DNA from 2 places in the Endozoicomonas sp. PH6C genome. Region 2 is predicted to be linked to the other one. Evidence: predicted binding sites of a transcription regulator. Region 2 holds the regulator's gene; the other holds the start of a gene.
The links. Region 2 encodes sigma-54, which starts transcription at its own class of promoters, with help from an activator protein. Its sites were predicted from a motif close to TGGCACNNNNNTTGCTNT; they were not measured.

Region 1 (10,638 bases), 2.5 Mb from region 2:
TTTATCTCTCCCTCCCACTGCCAGCTGGGTGCCGTCGTGGTTGTAGTCAACACTCATTACCCAATCGCTTGCATCGGACAGAGTGTGCGGGGAAATGGACAGGTCATTCGGGACATAAATCCTGACCTTTTGATCTTGCCCACCCACTGCCAGCTGGGTGCTGTCGTGGTTGTATTTAACGCTGCGTACCGCTCCTGTCGCATCAGACAGGGTAGCAAGGGGGGTGGACGGGGACACTGGGTCATAAATCCTGACCTTTTTATCATCCCCACCGACTGCCAGCCGGGTGCCGTCGTGGTTGAAGGCAACGGACCTCACCCAGTCTTTAAAATCGTGCAGGGTATGCAGCAGTCCGGGCCTCGCCGGGTCACTCATATCAAAGATTTGTACGGGGCCTGAAATAGGGCATCCGGAACCACCGGAACCCATTCCCACAGCCATGAGCATACTGTTCACATTCCATGAAACACTCATAACCCTGTGGGGCCCACAATATCTTGGTGGGACAACGCCTCCTGTGGGTGTTGGAACGGTCGTTACCGGCAACATGTTCGGATCTATATTAATCTCGTGGATCAGAAGGGGTTGCATTGTTGGCCGGGCAGTAATGGCCGTTTGAGCAACTGCCTGCATACAGCTTGCTGCCAATAAGAGAACCAAACCCGCAATAGACAATCTCTTTGCAATACCCATTGCCATTCTCCAGAGTTCTGTCTACCGACACTTCACTTCGTGGTCGAGGAAGCCAGTAGGGTTTAAAAACCTTTAGAAACATCCTCTACAAAAACGAATGAGAGCAAAGTAAGAGCCGTAAAGTTGATTGCTGAAATAATGCTTGCGTTGCAAGCTACTTTCATTCTTTGAAAGTAGAAACGCAGCTTTGTACGCCTATGATGAATGGGGCAGCAGATGCGTCAGGCGGTGTTTGAATATATTGAAATTGATTATAGTCGGACGCGTCAACACAGTTTTAACGGGTATGTGAGCACTGAAAAATATGAATAGCCAGAAGCAGTTTAATCCGGCGTCACTTATATACTGTCTCAGATCAAGTGTTCTCCGGCACATAAAAAAAGACCTCGGTCGCACAACACCTGAAGTATTGTTGCCGAGGTCTTGTTTGTCAGAGTTGTGCTGGATTAATAGGATAAGTGCAATCGACTGAAATTTCAGATTTGAGTCAGCTGCTGGTACATTTCATAGCTCTCACACTCAGAAATGGAAGTCAGGAATGAGTACACAAACCAGACAATACAAGCAGCTGACTCTTGGTCAACGATACCAGATTCAAGTACTCCGTGGAAAAGGCCATTTGCAAAAAGAAATCGCAATAGCAGTTGGCATCAGTGAGGGCGCTCTGTCGCGGGAGCTCAGCCGTAATTCTTCTACTCACGGCTACTGTGCTGAGAGTGCTCATGCACTGGCTTGTAAAAGAAAAAAATCAGCCAGAAAGTTCAGCAAAACAGATGAACGATATATGCCCATCATCGAGAAAGGATTGCTCCTTGGCTGGTCACCTGAAAACATCAGCAAGCGGATGCACGTCTAACTGCCTGAGATTGCCCTGAGTCATACGACTATTTATATCCGTATCGCTGATGATAAAGCCCGTGGAGGCGTTCTTTACAAGAAGTTAGTTCGCTTCAGCAAAAGACGTTGACAGGATGGCAAACGCAAAGCTGGGCGCTCTCTTATCCCAAACCGGATCGATATCAAGGAACGTCCTGAGATCATTGGTTTGCGATCTCGCATAGGGGATTGGGAGGGCGATACTGTCTTTGGACAGAACGCCCACCTGGTTACCCTTGTTGATCGTAAGAGTCGTTTAACATTGATTGGAAAAGTTGACACCAAGCAAGCTGAAACCGTGGCAGATAAGATGATAGAACTTCTGAAGCGCGTCTCATCGGTTAATACAGTTACACTGGATAACGGGGGTGAGTTTGCTGCTCACGAGAAGGTCAGCAAGGCATTCAATGCGGATGTTTACTTTGCCAAACCTTATGCCAGTTATCAGCGAGGAACTAACGAAAACACGAATGGCATCATTCGGCGAACCTGGCCCAAGAAAATGGCACTAGCAGCCTGACCGAGAATAGCGCCCGTCTAGGCGACCCCGTAGCGAGGACGGCAGAAAATTGAGGATGAAAATTCGGTTTTGTGAGGAGAATAGCGAGCTATTTGACGAACAAAAGCAGATTTTCAGACCAATTTGCTGCCGCCGCACGACTGCATGGATGCAGGAGCTAGAGCAACGCAGGAGCAGTTGCCGCGTAGGGCAGTCTATTCTCGGTGAGGCTCCTACGGGATCTGACTGATGAAGATGTCAGAACGATGGAGTTATTGATTAATACCATGCCAAGAAAAGTTTTAGGTGACCGAACGCCTCTTGAAGTCTACACCGGGCAGTCGATTGCACTTATTGCTTGAATCCAGCGTTAACCTTGGATTTCCCTGGTTTTCTACGGTACATAAAAGAGACCTCGGTCACACAACACCTGAAGCATTGTTGCCGAGGTCTTTTTTGTCAAAGTAGCTGTTTTATGTCATTACTACTTTTTTTGTCAGGACATGGTTGCACCCACCACTGTCGCCACTACCACGATGCTTGTAGCGACAGACACACGGCGACAGCTTTTTTTAATCACCTACATCTTATCACTGTTTACCCATGAACTCGGGATAAGCTTCCATACCACATTCGGTCAGGTCAGCACCTTCATACTCTTCTTCTTCAGTAATACGCAGACCAAGTATCTGCTTGATAGCAGCCCAGACGATCAGGGAAGAGAGGAATACCCAGGCGAAGATTGAACCGATACCCAACAGCTGGGCGCCGAAAGTTGCACCGTCGTTGGTCAGAGGTACAGCCAGCAGACCCCAGATACCTACAACACCATGTACAGAAATTGCACCCACTGGATCGTCGATGCGCAGCTTGTCCAGAGCCAGAATGGCAAAGACAACCAGAGCGCCACCAACACCACCGATCAGAGTGGCAGATACTGCGCTTGGTGTCAGCGGCTCAGCGGTGATGGATACCAGACCGGCCAGAGCACCGTTCAGAGCCATGGTCAGGTCAGCCTTACCGAACAGGACACGGGCTACGATCAGAGCAGCAATGACACCACCAGCAGCGCCAGCATTAGTGTTGACAAAGATCTGGGCGACAGCGTTCGCATTTTCAACATCAGACAGTTTCAGCTGAGAACCGCCATTGAAGCCGAACCATCCCAGCCACAGAATAAAGGTGCCCAGGGTAGCGAGTGGCAGGTTGGCACCAGGGATCGCATTAACAGCGCCGTCTTTAGCGTATTTGCCTTTGCGTGCACCCAGAAGCAGCACACCTGCCAGAGCGGCAGCAGCACCGGCCATGTGCACAACACCGGAACCTGCGAAGTCCTGGAAGTTGGCTTCGTTCAGGAATCCACCACCCCATTTCCAGAAGCCCTGTACGGGATAGATGAAGCCTGTCATGAAGACCGCAAACAGCAGGAAAGACCAGAGTTTCATGCGCTCTGCAACCGCACCGGAAACGATCGACATTGCAGTCGCTACAAAGACCACCTGGAAGAAGAAGTCTGAACGTGCAGAGTAATATGGCGCATCATCACCACCGGCAGTTACCGCTGCAACCGTGTTTTCATTACCAATCAGAGAACCAAGGACCGGCAGGATACCGCCTTCATTGGCTCCGGGATACATAATGGCATAACCACAGAGCAGGTACATGGTACAGGCAATCGCAAACAGGGCGATATTTTTAGTCAGAATTTCAACCGTGTTTTTAGAACGGACCAGACCGGCTTCGAGCATGGCAAAACCTGCTGCCATCCACATTACCAGCGCACCGGACATCAGAAAGTAGAAAGTATCGAGTGCGTACGACACTTGAGCCAGATTTTCCACAGGGCTCCTCCCAAAAAAGTTCAGCAGATAAGTAGTCTTTTGCTACGGCATTTGTGCCCTGAAAACAGTCTCCTCAACCCGGAAACTGTTTCCACATTAGCTATTTTTATTTTCGCGAATGTCGTCAAGTGCTTTTAGTGTATCTTAAGCAAACGACAAAACTTGTTTATTGTTGTGCATGCACCCTGAGAACCATGAACTCCCTGACTATGGTCTCTCGCTGCTCTGAACATCAAATAGCGTCTTCGCCAGTTTCGTTAGTTCTGATCCGAATCGCCTGCTCCAGATTGGTAACGAAGATCTTCCCGTCACCAATCTTTCCTGTGTTGGCAGCTGAAGAAATGGCTTCGATCACCTGATCCAGCAAGTCATCTGCAATGCCGACCTCCAGCTTAACCTTGGGCAGAAAATCAACCACATATTCAGCTCCACGATAAAGCTCAGTATGTCCTTTCTGTCGACCGAACCCCTTAACTTCGGTGACAGTGATACCCTGAACACCAATCTCGGACAAAGCCTCTCGCACGTCGTCCAGTTTGAATGGCTTAATGATGGCTGATACCAACTTCATAAAAGCTCTCCTGAGTGAATCCTGTTGGCCAACAGGGAAAATCCGGACATTGTTATTGTGATCCGCGCTCCCAGCCCTAAGTATTCAGCTGATCTAATTTCCAACTGAGTTTGGTGGCTTATATGCAGGCAATGTGCCAAATTCTGAAATAACCTGTCGACAGGGCCTGCAGAGCGAACAAGGACCATTCCCGTTGGCTCATCAAAGTTTATGCACCAACAAAGCCCATCTATTATGCACTTTGCACTCATATCGTGCGCTTTTTTAGTGCAACCGATCATCAGCTGCCAGTGGCATCATGATCGCCAGCCTTAAATCACAGCACATTAACGACAACTGTAGCTAATGGTTGATAAAAAAGTCTCATCCATCGCAGGTTACCTCTACATTAATAGTCTGTCTGTGGGTGAAGAGCATGTGCGGTTCAGACTCAGCTACGCTGCGATTCCATCGCAGTTCTCCTTGATCGTTGTAGTATGTCCACTGATAGTAATAGATGGTATGACACTTGAGCCCGCTGTAGGTATAGCGATGGTATTTGATGGTGTTTTGGCCAAGGTAGGGCTGCTTTACGTACCAATCTGCCAGATAGCTATAGTCGGGATCGTATAGACGTATATAGGTTTCAACTCCCGTAAACAGCCCATCGCTGCACACAGATGTGTCCTTCCTGGTATGCGGTGTGATATAGACGTTGCGCTCATGATCCACAGTGCCATGCTTCGGATCACCGAGATCCAGGTGCAGCTCCAGATCGCTGTTGTTGTGAACGGAAATACCGAAGTATTCAGCAACGTCGGATTTGTAACAATTGTAGGCTGACGCCGTACCGGCTGCTAAAACAAGGGCCGTCGCTAAAACAGTCCTACGCACTGCTGATGGTCTACTTCCAGCAACTGAGTCTGGCGGATTATAGGCAGGCACTGCGCCAGACTCTGGAAATAACCAGTCAGCAAAACCCGCACAATGAAAAAAAAGCATTTTCGCTCACCTATTTAAACTTTATGCATCAACAACAAAGCTCAGTTATCATGTGTTGCACTCGAATCGTGAACTTATTTAGTGCAACGGTTCATCACCTGCCTATGACATAGAAGAAGCATTAAAATCATAACCCTTATCTTCAGCGGCCAGATCCCAAATACGATTGGCAAGCACGCCATAAGTCGAGCCCTGGTCCATTTTGAGTACAACAGCGGTAGGCCCTGGTCCCCACGTTTCTGTACCCAGCATTTGCTCAAGCTCCACTCATTATGCACCCGTCGTGCATCGGACAAGCTATAACCATTGTTGATTGCGTGCACCGAGAAATCCTCGGTTGGCGTGGTATAGGCGTCGTCTCAGTTATCTGCAGCGTTGATGCTGTTTGAGACGATAAGACTTGCGAACAGAGAGAACCAGCCAAGGGCAGATACAGGTTTGATTTGAATCGTTGGCATAAGAAATTTAGCACATAAAAGCAGGCACGGCGAAATAGCTGCTTGTGGTATCATCACTGCCGGTTTTAAATCATAGCAATTGCAGGAATAATCGATGATCGATAAAGCCTCCCTTATCGGTAGTATTGCCGGCAAAGCAGGACAGGTTCTGGGTGGGCAGAAAAGCCAGACCCGGGAAGATATTGAGCACAACATCAAGGCAATGGTGAGCAGTGCTCTGGCCAAATTTGAACTGGTCACCCGTGACGAGTTTGATGCCCAGGTCGCGGTTCTGAAGCATACCCGTGAAAGACTGGAAGCCCTCGAAAAGAAAGTGGCCGAATTGGAAAAAGCTGGATCGTCCGACGGTTGCTGCTGATGTCATTGGCCGTTCTTGCCCTGAGAACGGCTGCCCCACGCACTGCCAGATTTTACTCGTCACTGACACTTTTCATTGTATAAAAAAATAATTTAAATCAATAAGTTAACTCGAAATCAAAATTATCCCCCTCGGTAGTTATCCCTATAGAGATACTACTTTCTTCGCTATAGCATTGCTCTACAAATTAAGATGACTGCCTCAACTCCATTTGGTAGCAATGGCCATATCCCTACAAAGACAGGATGGCCTCAAGGACAAATAGTGAAAATTTCAGGAGAACAATCACTATGAAACGCGCACTTTCAATGTTTACTCTGCTGATGACCATGGTGATGTCTGGCTTTGCACAGACTGCATCTGCGGCTGGCTGGGAGCTTCTGGGCGAAAAGAAAGTCAGTCGTCGTGCAGAAGTAGACACCATCCGTGTTGGTCTGAGAGACGGTGCTTTCAAGCGTCTGCAGTTCAAGGTCAAAGGTGCAGACGTGGATTTCGACAAAGTGATTGTTCACTACGAGAACGGTCAGAGCCGTGAAGTAGCCATCCGCAGCAAAGTCAGAAAAGGCGGTAGCTCCCGCGTCATTGACCTGCCCGGCAAAGCAAGGGCCATTGAAAAAGTAAGATTCTATTACGACACCGAAGGAACCGGACGCGTTCAGGCCAGTGTTCTGCTGATGGGTAAGTCTGCCTGATAACAGACAACCGAGAAGTGGCAGCTGAACGACTAAGCTTCCGGGTCTGGAGCCATTGAGCTTCAGACCTCTCTGGAGAGAACCCATATGATAAAACGACTGTTTACGTTTTTAGTTTTACTCACCACTTTTTCACCGGTCTCAACAATGGTCCATGCAAGCCCGGGCAATAATGATCGGGATGAAATCCGTGAAGAGCGCCGTGACGACCGTCAGGATAATCGTGAAGAGCGTCGAGACGACCGTCAGGACAATCGCGAAGAACGTCATGACGATCGTCAGGATAATCGTGAAGAGCGTCGAGACGACCGCCAGGATAACAGAGAAGACAGAAGAGATGATCGTCAAGACCACCGTCATAATGGCTGGGATGGCCCAAAGGTCATTAAGAACAACCTGGTCGTTGTAGCCCCTAGAAAAAGGGTGATCAGAAACAATATTGTCGTGGTAAGAAACTATGGTAACTCATACTACGGCTATGGCCATTACCACGATGACAACGATGCCTACAAATGGCTGGCGTTTACGGCCATCACGCTGAAAATTCTCGACAACATCAATGAAGCGGCGCAGCGTGCTCACGAAGAAGCACAGATCAAAGCCACTACAGCGCCTGTCGGTGAAAAAATCATCTGGGATGAAGGCGATGCCTCCGGCTATGTTGTTACTACCAAAGAAGGCAAAAGTGCCTCCAGCGGTCTGGTTTGCCGTGAATTTCAACAGTCCATTACAGTAGGTGGTCAAACTGAGGATGCCTGGGGTCAGGCTTGCCTGCAGGAAGACGGTTCCTGGAAAATCATTAACTGACCTCTGCACCGGCCAGCCTGCTGGCCGGGCAATTCTGCCAGCAAATCTCTGAATCACTGCTATTCTCAACCCTTCAGCTTTGCAAAGGCATTCCATTCCGGTGTGCCAAAACAACAAAAACAAGCACAAAAAGAAGGGAGTGTATATGTCGCGGCTAGCTGTTGTTCAAACCCGCGCCAAAACCGGGCTGGATGCGCCTGCGGTATCGGTTGAAGTCCATTTGTCGGCAGGTCTGCCAGCCCTGAATATGGTCGGTCTTCCGGAAGCTGCTGTTCGTGAAAGCAAAGACAGGGTAAGAAGTGCCATCCTCAACAGTGGCTTTGAGTTTCCGGTTTCCCGTATTACCGTTAATCTGGCACCCGCTGATCTTCCCAAAGAAGGCGGTCGCTTTGACCTGCCTATCGCTCTGGGTATTCTGGCGGCATCGGGCCAGCTCAAACCTGAGTCTCTGGCAGGTTACGAGTTTCTTGGTGAACTGGCCCTGTCAGGCGCGCTGAGACCGATCACCGGCTCACTGCCAGCATCCATAGCCTGCAGCCAATCGGCTCACACACTGCTGCTTCCCCAAATGAATGCACAGGCGGCAGCCCTTTGCCCTGATGCCAGAGTGTTGGGAGCAGAAAACCTGCTGGGAGTCTGCGCTCATCTCACCGGTAATCAACATCTTACAGAAGCCACCTGTAACAGGAATGAATCCCCTGTCGATTATCCCGACCTGCTGGATGTCAAGGGGCAACAACAGGCTAAACGAGGCCTGATGACGGCAGCCGCTGGTGCTCACCATCTGATTTTCTACGGTCCCCCGGGAACCGGCAAAACCATGCTGGCCAGTCGCCTGCCCGGAATTCTTCCCGAGATGAATGACCATGAAGCTCTGGAAGTGGCCGCCATACATACTTTGTCTTCCTACAGCCAGCCCCCTTCATGGAAACAGCGACCCTTTCGCAACCCCCATCATACCGCTTCAGCCGTCGCCCTGGTGGGTGGAGGCAGCCAGCCCCGACCAGGAGAGATTTCCTTTGCGCATAATGGTGTCCTGTTCCTGGATGAACTGCCGGAGTTTCAAAAGGTAGCCCTGGAGGTACTGAGAGAGCCCCTGGAAACCCGGGAAGTGGTTATTTCCCGAGCCAAAGGTCAGGCCAGCTTCCCTGCCGGCTTTCAGTTGATTGCCGCCATGAACCCCTGCCCCTGCGGATATCTTGGAGACCCACAGAAAGCCTGCCAGTGTTCTGCCGAGCAGGTCAGACGTTATAAACGAAAACTGTCAGGTCCTTTACTGGATCGCATTGATTTACAGATAGAGGTTTCCAGTCAGAAAACGGAGCGACTTTTTGAAAACCCGCCCGAAGATGAAAACCTGTCAACTGAAAAAATACGTCAACAGGTGATTCAGGCAAGGTCTATCCAGCAGCACAGGCAGGGGAAACCCAACGCCCGATTGTCTGCCAGCGAGATGGATGAATACTGTTCACTGAATAAGCAAGAACAGGATTTTATGACCCGGCTGTGTGACAAACTGGGTTACTCAGCCAGAGCCGTACACCGAATACTGAGAGTGGCCCGAACTCTGGCGGATATTGATGAGGACAAAGACATTCAACAGAAGCATCTTGCTGAAGCGGTGCATTACAGAAAGCTGGATCGTGAACCAGGTTAACCGATAACCTCTCTTTGTTATGAAGCTGTTTTTTCAATCTCTGGCTATCAGCTCAGCGGCTCAGGCAGATCATCTATCAGTCAGCGCTTACTTTCAGGTTCACACCCTGACAGTATTACTGTTCCTGCCAGTACATGCTTTCGGAAACGGCTTTAATCAATCGGCTGATGTCTTCCGGATACACTTCCCCGATATTGCCAATTCTGAAACAGTCAGCATCAGAGACTTTACCGGGATAAATGACGAAACCTTTCACTTTCAGCTGCTCATAAAAGCGGAGGAATTCATAATCGGGGTGCTCGGGGGAGTAAAATGAAGTTATAAACGGAGAGTGCAGTTCAGTGTCTAACAGGCACCGGAAGCCCAGCTCAGTCATACCCTGGACGAGCAAACGCTGATTGCTGGCGTAGCGCTTGTGACGGGCAGCAATGCCCCCCTCTTCAATCAACTCTGCCAGGGCTTGATGGAAAGCCCTTACGGTGTGGGTGGGGGAAGTAAAACGCCACTTACCGTGATTCTTTTCCATGCATTGCCACTGATCATAGAGGTCCAGAGACAGAGAGCGGGCCAGGCCTTTGCATTGGGACAAAAGAGTACGACGAGCTATAACAAAGCCAAAACCGGGTACGCCCTGAATACACTTGTTGGCAGAGCTGATCAGAAAATCAATACCCAGCCCGGCAAGGTCAATCGGCACACCGCCGAAGCTGCTCATGGCATCAACAATCAGAATACAGTCGTGTTTCTTCACCACCTGTGCGACTGCTTCAACAGGGTTCAGCATGCCTGTTGTGGTTTCACAATGAACAATGGCGACATGAGTGATGGCTTTATCTTCAGAGAGTACCTGATCAATTTCCCCCGGCGTCGGCGGATTAATCTCACCACAATTCAGAACACTGTGGGGAATATTCAGATACTCGGCAATCTGGGCAATACGGGCACCGTAAGCCCCATTGTTAATGACCAGTAATTTCCCTTCATCAGAGATAACCGACCCGATGGTTGCTTCTACCGAAGCAGTACCACTACCCTGCATGAGAACGGCGGTGTAGTCATCAGTATCCGAGGCCAGTTTAATCAGCTGACTGCGGATCTCCTCAACCACGCCAAGGTTGTAATCATCGTCCCAGGTACACCAGTCACGCAGCATCGCTTCGCGGACACTGGCAGAGGTTGAGAGGGGTCCCGGAGTCAACAGAAGA
Region 2 (10,638 bases):
GCATCTTCTGAGCCGTATCGTATCAGTATGTTATAGCCCTGCAAGGCCAGCACCATACCAATAAACAGCCCTGACACGGTAACAATAATCAGCGACATGACACCGACACTGTATAACTGCTGAATCAACAAGGAGAATCGGTTACTGAAACCGGCTCGGGAGAAAATAGCCAGTACCAGAAAAATGCCTGCCCGGCCCATGGATTGAATCTGATCCAACCCAAAACGGCCGAGCTGCGATAATCTGTCAAGAATACCTGTGCTCATCCGGTCTCCCCACCCAGCAATACTTCTTTATAATCCGGTGCCGGATAATGGAATGGCACAGGACCATCAGATAGTCCGTTCATAAACTGTTTAACCCGGGAATCATTGGAATTCATAAGACGCTTCGGCTCACCCTGGCCAATAACTTCACCGTCGGCTATCAGGTAGAGGTAGTCGGAGATTGACGCTGTTTCATGAAGATCGTGTGATACCACAATACTGGTAATATTCAGTGCTTCGTTCAACATTCTGATCAATTTTACCAGCACACCCATGGCTATAGGATCCTGCCCTACAAAAGGCTCGTCGTACATCACCATAGCCGGATCCAGTGCAATGGCTCTGGCCAGTGCCACACGACGGTTCATTCCACCTGACAGTTCTGCCGGCATCAACGACCAGGCACCCCTTAGCCCTACCGCCTCCAGCTTCATAAAGACAATATCCCGAATCATCGGCTCAGCCAGTCTGGTATGAATGCGCAGAGGAAAGGCAACATTTTCAAACACCGACAAATCGGTAAAAAGCGCACCACTCTGAAAAAGCATGCCCATCTTACGACGGGTACGAAACAACTCTTCACGGGAGAGCAGATCGAGATTCTGGCCATCCACAAAGATCTGTCCGGAGTCAGGGCGAAGCTGACGTCCGATCAAACGTAATAACGTCGTTTTACCAGTACCCGATGGCCCCATAATACCCACCACCTTTCCTCTGGGAATGGCGATATCAACATTCTTGAAAATCGTTCGATCGCCTCGATGAAACGTCAAACCACGGATCTCAATAAAGTTATCACTTGCCTTTGTCATTGGAAGGCTATTCCTTGTCTATGTGTGGACTGCACTCAGTAGCAACCGCCATCCCCTGGTAGCTTACCACCAACCCGCATCTAATTATGGCGACTTTCAGCTACCTTTTGAACTGTGGGAACGTATCCTTATCAGTATCACTGCATCCAAACAGCTTCTTTACCGGCTTTTTACTATCTTTTCACTATCAACAGACTTAGACTGGGCTTTTTTATCTAGAGTCCGGACTGGCAGAACAATGCTATATGAACCGATCCGTTCCGAGAATGACTGCTCCCTTTCTGATAATGGTTTTTTCACACAATAATGACTGAATAAAATCATCTTGCCGCTTCCAAGGTAAAAAAAAAAGTATCTCAGCCAATCATCCTGAATTAGAGAAGAGAATTTATCCTATGCTCATTGCCCTTGCTGCCATCCTGGTGGGTTTCATTATCCTGACCTGGAGTGCAGACCGTTTTGTTGCCGGTGCCGCTGCTACGGCCAGCAATCTGAACGTCTCAAGAATGTTAATCGGCCTGACAGTGGTCTCCATAGGCACCTCTGCACCTGAAATTCTGGTCTCTCTATCGGCTGCACTGCAAGGATTCCCGGGACTGGCCGTGGGCAATGCCATGGGTTCAAACATCGCCAACATCGGCCTGGTTCTGGGTGTTACTGCCCTGATAGCCCCCCTGCCTGTTAAAGCGGCTCTGACCAAGAGAGAAATTCCCCTTCTGTTGGTGATAACTATTATTTCCGGTCTCTGCATTGCCAATGGTTATCTGGGTCGAATAGATGGTTTGATTCTGCTGGCAGGCCTCGTCATTACCCTTTACCTGATGATTCGCTGGCAGAAACAACACCCGGATGAGGCAGTGGTGGAAGATGAAGACATTCCAGAGCTGTCCTCAGCAAAAGCCTGGTTTATGCTGGGTTCTGGTCTTTTACTGTTGCTGGGCAGCTCACAGCTACTGGTATGGGGGGCCACCGAGATTGCTAAGGCCATGGGCATCAGCGACCTTGTGATCGGGTTGACGATTGTTGCCATTGGCACCAGTCTGCCAGAGCTGGCCGCATCCATCACCAGCGCTCTGAAAGGCCATCATGATATTGCCCTGGGTAATGTGATCGGCTCAAACACGTTTAACCTTCTGGCGGTTCTCTCCATGCCCGGACTGGTAGCTCCCGGAGCACTGGATCAGGCAGTTATCCTGCGGGATTATCCTGTTATGCTGGGCATGACAATATTGTTGGCCCTGGTCTGCGTGATTGGCCGGAAACCTCGACATTTGGGCAGAATGACAGGCATTGCGCTGCTCTCAATATACTTTCTCTATGGTGCCTGGTTATTCATTCAGCACTGACTTTTTCAGGCAGGGCTGACCGGTCAGCCCTGCCTCCCGGGCTTCTCCATTTTAGCCCGTGTTAAGACTATCCTGCACGGCAACTGCTCCTGCATCCATGCGGTCGTGCGGTTGCGATAAGGTCTATAGTATCGGAATCAGGAGGAACTGATCATAGTGCACAGGTTTTAATGCAGAAATCCCGAACTGTTACTGTGGCGAAAGGCACTATAGAATAGCCGTGTCACAACTAATCTGTACGTAATATGACTACTGACGAGCCGTTCATCTCAATTGGTCGCCGCACCGTTACCATGGAACTGGAAGCTGTTCAGAGCCTGATAGACAGGATCGACAGCAGTTTTGCCAGTGCCTGCCGTGTTATGCTTGAATGCCGTGGCCGGATTATTGTCGTTGGCATGGGCAAGTCGGGACATATTGCCCGCAAGCTTGCTGCAACCCTCGCCAGCACCGGCACCCCTGCTTACTTTGTACACCCCGGGGAAGCCAGCCATGGTGATATGGGAATGGTCACCCATGAAGACGTGGTTCTGGCTCTTTCCAATTCTGGCGAAACCAGCGAAGTCATTACTCTATTGCCCCTGCTGAAAAGACTGGGCACCCCCCTGATCAGCATGACCGGCAACCCGAATTCAACACTGGCGAAAGATGCTGAAGCCCATCTCAACACCGGGGTGGAAAAAGAAGCATGTCCTCTGGATCTCGCGCCTACCTCGAGCACGACCACAGCCCTGGTAATGGGCGACGCACTGGCCATTGCCCTGCTGGAAGCCCGCGGGTTTACTGCAGAAGACTTTGCTTTCTCTCACCCTGGTGGCTCTTTAGGTAAACGACTGCTTCTGAAAGTAAAAGACATCATGCACATTGGCAGACGGGTACCAGAAGTTCCCCTGGGCACACCAATGAGCGAAGCCCTGCTGGAAGTTACTCGCAAAGGCCTGGGCATGACCGCCATTGTCGATAACAAACGCCATGTCATTGGCATTTTCACCGATGGTGACCTGCGTCGGGCTCTGGACAAGGGCGTCGACCCCAAATCCACACTGATTGATGAAGTGATGACCAGCCACTGCAAAACCATCCACCCCGAGATTCTTGCGGCTGAAGCCCTGAAGATTATGGATGACCGGAAAATCAATGCTCTGATCTGTGTTGATGATGACAATGAACTGATCGGTGCCATTAATATGCACGACCTACTGAAGGCGGGCGTTGTATGATCAGTTCTTCACTACAATCTGCCGCCGCCAGGGTTCGTTTGGCTGTTTTTGATGTCGATGGTGTTCTCACTGACGGCAAACTGTTGTTTGGTGAGCATGGTGAATCAATGAAAATATTCAATACTCTCGACGGTCATGGCCTGAAAATGCTCAAGCAGTCGGGTGTAAAAACAGCCATCATCACCGGCCGTCGATCCGTATTTGTTGAAAAACGAGCCTCCGACCTGGGCGTAGATTTTCTCTATCAGGGCCGCGAAGACAAGTTTGTCGCTCTGAAAGAATTGCTTCAGGAAGAAGGGCAAGGTCTTAGCCTGGATGAAGTGGCCTACATCGGAGACGATCTGCCAGATCTTCCAGCCATTCGACAGGTTGGTTTTGGCTGCAGCGTTCCTAACGGGCACTACTACGTTCGTGAACACTCACCTGCTATCACTACTAATCGTGGCGGCGAAGGTGCAGCCAGAGAATTTTGTGATTTCATTCTTAAAGCCAAAGGCAAGCTGGATGACATGCTGGCCAGTTACCTGAAATAGAGAGTTAAAATACCCAAAATATCGCTGTGATAGTTTTCCACCATTACAGCGATACCTTTCCATTCAAGCGTTTCTTTGACGACAAGAAAGCACTACCGTTCAACTCTTCTTACGTAAGGCCGACAGCGAGTGTCTAGTATTTGAAAACATTCGTCTGCAGCCCCTGATGATCAAATAAAATCATGGTAAACTGAATTCATTTGCTGCGAAAATGCTGCCGACTGCACAAACCGGGCATCATTTTCCTGAATGGCCTTCTTTTGTCGGTATCTGCCTTTGCAGACTCTGACCAGATTGTGACCCGGAGCCAATGATCTGATGCCCAATCGGAACCTGATAATGATTGCTTTTCTGATGCTGATAATGGTCGGCGTTGGCTATTGGGCTTATGACAGCAAACTCCATGTTGGGGTTCAGAAAAAACAGCCTCTGGTTCGTGAGAACGCTGACTACTATTTCATTGACACCAGGGTCACCCAGTACAACAAAGAGGGCGAACTGGATTACATACTGGTCTCAGACAGTATCACCCATTACCCGCACAATGACACAACGTTGCTGCAAACCCCTCATCTGGAGAATTTCAATACCCCCGGAAAACCCATGGTGGCCGACGCCCTCTATGGCAAACTGTTGCCCGGCAGCGAGGATATAGAGCTCTGGGATGATGTGGTGATGACCCAGACGAACCTCGGCAATGGTAGTAAGGTTCGAATAGACACTGATTTCATGACCATATACTCTGAAAAGGATCTGGCAGTCACTGATCGACCGGTACTGATCACCAACGACACTGGACGTACGCGCGCCATTGGTATGGAGGCTTTCTTCAAGGAGAGTCTGGTTAAACTCAAGTCTAGGGTAAGAGGATTTCATGAGCCAAAGCCATGAACAGGCCAAGCGCCTTGATCCAAATGAGCGGCCAGACAGAAAGAGTCGTCGCAGCGGGGTCGAATATTACCTGATGCTGGGGGCCGCGGTTCTGCTTCCAGTCATGGCACAAGCATTGCCATCTGACCGGCAGAAGCCTATTGAGATCGAGTCCAACACCGCCGATATCGATAACAAGAAAGGTGTATCCATCTATAAAGGCAATGTTGTGATGATTCAGGGCACCACCCGAATTACCGGAGACAAGGTGACCATCTATTCCGTCCAGCAGGAAGTTAAAAAAATTGTGGCAGAAGGCGACAAGGAAAGAGCTTACTACGAAGAACAGCAACCTGATGATCAAGGCATTCTGAAAGCCTGGGGTCATACTATCGATTATCAGGTGGCTGGCGATAAGATCCAACTGATCAAACAGGCGCAGTTGACCCAGAAGGGTGATACCTTCACAGGTGAACGTATTGATTATGACCTGACCAAACAGACCGTGAATGCCAAGGGCAGCGAGAACAAAAGCAACCCGGATGGTCGGGTCAAAATGATTTACCAACCCAAACCTGAGAGCAAGCAGTAGTACTAATATCCCATTACACTCACTGCTCAACGACTGAACAGGCTTGAAAGGGCTGCCAGAAAAACGACAGCTAACTTTTAAACAGGAAGACAAACTCCGGATGGCAACGCTTAAGGCAGAACATCTCAGTAAAAGCTACAAAGGCAGACAGGTCGTCAAAGATGTATCTCTGGCTGTCGACAGTGGTCAAATTGTCGGACTTCTTGGCCCCAACGGGGCAGGTAAAACTACCTGCTTCTACATGATTGTAGGTCTCGTAAAAGCAGACGGTGGACAGGTTGACCTTAGTGGCCAGAGTTTAACTCACGAACCTATGCATGGCCGGGCCAGAGCTGGCGTAGGTTATCTGCCACAGGAAGTTTCTATTTTCAGGAAATTGACGGTCACCGATAACCTGCTCTCGATATTGGAAACCCGTTCCGACCTTTCCCGGAAAGATCGCATCGCAAAAATGGAGTCATTGCTGGAAGAGTTTAATATCAATCATATCAGGGACAATCCGGGTATGAGCCTTTCCGGTGGTGAAAAGCGCAGGGTAGAAATTGCCCGAGCTCTTTGCACTGACCCAAAATTTATTCTGCTCGATGAACCCTTTGCCGGTGTTGACCCCATTTCTGTTGGTGACATCAAGGCCATTATCACGCACCTGAAAGCCCGGGACATCGGAGTCCTGATTACCGACCACAATGTCCGGGAGACACTGGATATCTGCGAGAAGGCCTACATTGTCAGCGAAGGCACTATTATTGCCGAGGGTGATAGTCAGACTGTCCTGGCTAATCAAAAGGTTCGTGACGTTTATCTCGGGCATCAGTTCAGTCTCTGATCATCTCTTGACTGGTCTCGCGAAAGAAGCGGGCAAAGATGTTGAGCTGATTTATTTTCATACTCTTGTTCTGAATGTTGCATGGCTGACTTGATGAATCACTTTCCCGAAGCTTCAGATGTGATTATAATCCCAGTGACATGGAGAGTAGCCCAATCAAAATAATGAGCAGACACTGAGATATAACTGTCAGGCGCTGATGGCATCAAATCTGGCACCCTCAGTGCAGACACCGAAGTAAAGGTATACAGTTGCCTATGAAGCCATCCTTACAGCTAAAAATGGGCCAGCAGCTGACCATGACACCTCAGCTGCAGCAGGCCATAAGGCTTCTGCAACTTTCCACTCTGGACCTTCAGCAGGAAATCCAGGAAGTTCTTGAATCCAATCCGATGCTGGAGTCTGAAGAGTCCGTTGAGGAACCACCTGCATCTGGTGATGAAGGGGAACAGCCTGTTGACTTCAATGAAAAAGCAGAACAGCCCCCGGAACCAGAAGAACCCCAGTGGGCTGACAGCATACCCAATGACCTGCCCGTTGACTCCGGATGGGATGATGTCTATTCCAGCCTGCCCGCTGCAACCGATGAAGAACATGATCCTTTTGCCCGCTCCCGGGCCAATGAGTCCCTCCAGGACTATCTGGAATGGCAGTTAAACCTGACTCCCATGACTGACAGAGACAGGCTGATGGGCCTGGCTGTGATCGAAGCCATCAATAATGACGGGTACCTCACTCACTCCCTGGAAGAAATTTATCTCTCGCTACAGGAACAGGTAGAGGAACTGGCGTTTGAAGAACTTCAGGTCATGCAACGACGGATTCTTCACTTTGATCCGGTGGGTTGTGCCAGCGCCAACCTGAAAGAATGTCTCGAAGTTCAACTCAATCAACTGCCACAAGAAACCCACTTCCTGAAAGAAGCACGTCTGCTGATCCAGAATCATCTACAGGCTCTGGGTAGTCGTGACTATGCCCAAATCATGCGGCGTACCCGTCTCAAAGAACATCAACTGAGGGAAGCCCTTAACCTTGTTCAAAGCCTCAACCCGAGGCCCGGATCAGAAATCGGCCAGGCGGACACGGAATACGTCACCCCCGATATTTCGGTCACCAAAGTCAGGGACCGCTGGGCGGTTGAACTGAACTCAGAATCCCTGCCCAGACTTCGCATCAACAACAATTACGCCTCAATGGTGCAACGTGCCAACAACAGTCGTGACAATGTCTTTATGAAGAACCAGCTGCAGGAAGCCCGCTGGTTTCTGAAAAACCTGCAAAGTCGTAACGAAACCTTACTGAAAGTAGCCGGCAAGATTGTTGAATTTCAGAAAGATTTTCTGGAGCAGGGTGAGCAGGCCATGAAGCCCCTGGTGTTGGCAGACATTGCTCAGGCAGTGGATATGCACGAGTCCACTATTTCCAGGGTCACTACACAGAAATACATGCACACTCCAAGAGGCGTGTTTGAGCTGAAATACTTTTTCTCCAGCCATGTCAGCACAGCCACTGGTGGAGAGTGCTCATCAACAGCCATCAGAGCCTTGATTAAAAAACTGGTATCCGATGAAAACCCTAAAAAACCACTGAGTGATAACAAAATCGCCGGCTTGCTGGGGGACCAGGGGATCAAAGTGGCCAGGAGAACCATCGCCAAATATCGTGAATCAATGAATATACCGCCATCGAATGAACGCAAGCAGCTTATCTGAGCCTTCAGCGATTGAGGTAACAAGCCCTTATACCACAAATCGCCCCATAGATTTTTTGTCTCAGAACAGCGCTAACTGTCATTGACAGTGATAGACTTTCAATCAGGGTTGCCCGTACAATCCCGGGGGCAGTCCAATGTCGAGAATCGGGATCAGCAGGAGAGCGTTACATGCAAGTCAACATCAGTGGACATCATGTAGAGGTGACTGAGGCTCTGAAAGATTATGTCACCAAGAAACTCGACCGCCTTGCCGCCCACTTTGATCAGATTACAAACGTTCAGGTCACTCTGAGTGTTGAGAAACTGAAGCACAAAGTGGAAGCGACTCTACATGTTCGTAGGGCGGATATTAATGCAACCGCTGAGGCTGAAGATATGTACGCTGCCATTGATGACATGTCGGACAAACTGGATCGACAACTGGTAAAACACAAAGAGAAAACGCTTGACCGGCTACAGGGTGCCAACGGCCGCCTGTAAGCATCGATCGTTGTATGATTATTGAAAACATTCTAACCCCCGGGCGCACCCTCTGCGATGTGCAGGGGGCCAGCAAAAAGAAAATCCTGGAAATTGTTGCGGAAATCATCAGTGAGCATGTTCCCGCTATCAAAACCAAGGATCTGTTTAACAAGCTGATTAACAGAGAGCGACTCGGTACCACCGGTTTGGGCAAAGGCATAGCCCTGCCTCACTGTCGCTCCAGTGCTTGTCAGCATCCTACCGGACTTCTGATCAAACTGTCTGAACCCATAGATTTTGACTCTGTGGACAAGCAGCCGGTCGATCTGGTGTTCGCACTTATTGTTCCGGAAGAAAATACTCAGGAACATCTCAATATATTGCAGGCTGTCGCTGAGCGCTTTCAATCAGAAGTATTGTTAAGTCAGATGCGAGCGGCAGAAAATTCCGAGGCACTTTACAGCATCATCTGTTCCCCCGTTTAACGACTGTAGATAAAAAATATTTTGCTTGCTGATCTGATAACAGAAGCAGGCAAAATGTTTCTTGCTCAGAAATCCTTTCTTCTTCACTTTTGTCACTACAAAGCCTATTTATCCTTCAAAACTGCATGGAATAGAAATATCCGGACTATGCTAGAAATAAAAGAAAGCGACTGGTTCTAATCTCATTAGGTTTTGATAGACTTGCCTCACTCGGAACCAGGTGAGAGACCTGTTTACACAGTCAAACAATCGGGAAGGACACACCATGAAGCTGGTCATCATCAGTGGACGTTCAGGCTCCGGCAAAAGCTCCGCCCTTCACGCCCTTGAAGATGAGGGTTTTTACTGTGTAGACAACCTTCCTGCCAGCATGCTGAATGATCTGCCAACCAATCTTAAAAGCAACCTGGTCGAACCGCACCGTATGGCTGTCAGCCTCGATGTTCGTAATGTGCCCGGCTCTCTGGAACGCTTCCCGACATTGTTGGAAAAGTTGAAAAAACAGGGGGTTGAGTGTCAAGTAATCTTTCTCGACGCAGACAGCAACACCCTGATGAAGCGCTATAGTTCGACACGCCGTCGCCATCCTCTGAGCAATGACAAGGTTTCCCTGACAGAAGCCATTAATCTGGAAAAGAAACTGCTGGCCCCACTGGCTGAAGAAGCTGATATTAGGCTGGACACTTCGCCACTGTCTGTCCATGAAATCAGAGAACAGATAAGACAACGACTCTGCGGCTCCACCAGCAAAAGTATGACCCTGATGATTCAGTCCTTTGGCTTCAAGCACGGTATGCCAGTTGATGCCGACTACGTCTTTGATGTTCGCTGTCTGCCTAATCCTTTCTGGGTTGAAGCCTTAAGATCCTTCACTGGCCAGGATCAGCCAGTTAAAGATTTTCTGGCATCAGAACCCATGGTGAATGAGATGTTTGAAGATCTCAGCACATTCGTGGAAAAATGGTTACCAAGGTTCGAATCCGGACAGCGCAGTTATATGACGATTGCGATCGGATGTACCGGGGGGCAGCACCGTTCCGTATTTATTAGTGAAAAACTGGGCGAGTGGCTCAAAGAACGTTTTGACTGTGTTCAGGTCAGACATCGGGAGCTTTCCAAATAATGATCCAGAAGCAGATCACCATTATTAATAAACTTGGTTTACATGCTCGGGCAGCATCCAAATTTGTTTCTACAACGACGGCTTTTGCCAGCCAGGTGAAGGTGAGCTTTAACGGCCGTGAAGTGGATGGGAAAAGTATCATGGCCGTCATGATGCTGGCTGCTGGAAAAGGCTCTGTCCTTGATTTGACATTTGAAGGCCATGATGAAGAAGAGGCCTGTTCGGCTCTGTGCAATCTGATCAATGATTTTTTTGAAGAGGGTGAGTAGTCACCCTTTTCATCATTAAATCCCTGTTTATACTGGTCTCTCGAAAAGCTTTGCCAGAGATTGAAAGCCCGGCAAAGCTAACAAAGAATAACATGTGAAATGACTGAGTCTGACTATCAG

Region 1: a site for sigma-54 is predicted at 4,602-4,619, ahead of glnK (P-II family nitrogen regulator). Genes of this name have one in related genera too.

What each region holds. Positions count from the first base shown of each region.
Region 1 is NZ_CP185342.1:586,970-597,607, reverse strand. Features, by position in the region: gene ACOMG9_RS02430 (WD40 repeat domain-containing protein) at 1-693, opposite strand, end outside; partial or broken gene ACOMG9_RS02425 (IS30 family transposase) at 1,232-2,080, shown strand; gene ACOMG9_RS02420 (ammonium transporter) at 2,659-3,909, opposite strand; gene glnK (P-II family nitrogen regulator) at 4,142-4,480, opposite strand; gene ACOMG9_RS02410 (hypothetical protein) at 4,844-5,461, opposite strand; gene ACOMG9_RS02405 (hypothetical protein) at 5,564-5,728, opposite strand; gene ACOMG9_RS02400 (accessory factor UbiK family protein) at 6,014-6,277, shown strand; gene ACOMG9_RS02395 (DUF2541 family protein) at 6,568-6,969, shown strand; gene ACOMG9_RS02390 (RT0821/Lpp0805 family surface protein) at 7,117-7,776, shown strand; gene ACOMG9_RS02385 (YifB family Mg chelatase-like AAA ATPase) at 7,922-9,433, shown strand; gene phnW (2-aminoethylphosphonate--pyruvate transaminase) at 9,549-10,638, opposite strand, start outside.
Region 2 is NZ_CP185342.1:5,230,257-5,240,894, forward strand. Features, by position in the region: gene mlaE (lipid asymmetry maintenance ABC transporter permease subunit MlaE) at 1-266, opposite strand, end outside; gene ACOMG9_RS19230 (ATP-binding cassette domain-containing protein) at 263-1,078, opposite strand; gene ACOMG9_RS19235 (calcium/sodium antiporter) at 1,474-2,424, shown strand; gene ACOMG9_RS19240 (KpsF/GutQ family sugar-phosphate isomerase) at 2,670-3,644, shown strand; gene ACOMG9_RS19245 (KdsC family phosphatase) at 3,641-4,177, shown strand; gene lptC (LPS export ABC transporter periplasmic protein LptC) at 4,496-5,068, shown strand; gene lptA (lipopolysaccharide transport periplasmic protein LptA) at 5,052-5,639, shown strand; gene lptB (LPS export ABC transporter ATP-binding protein) at 5,740-6,465, shown strand; gene ACOMG9_RS19265 (RNA polymerase factor sigma-54) at 6,723-8,177, shown strand; gene hpf (ribosome hibernation-promoting factor, HPF/YfiA family) at 8,348-8,659, shown strand; gene ACOMG9_RS19275 (PTS sugar transporter subunit IIA) at 8,674-9,126, shown strand; gene rapZ (RNase adapter RapZ) at 9,392-10,249, shown strand; gene ACOMG9_RS19285 (HPr family phosphocarrier protein) at 10,249-10,518, shown strand.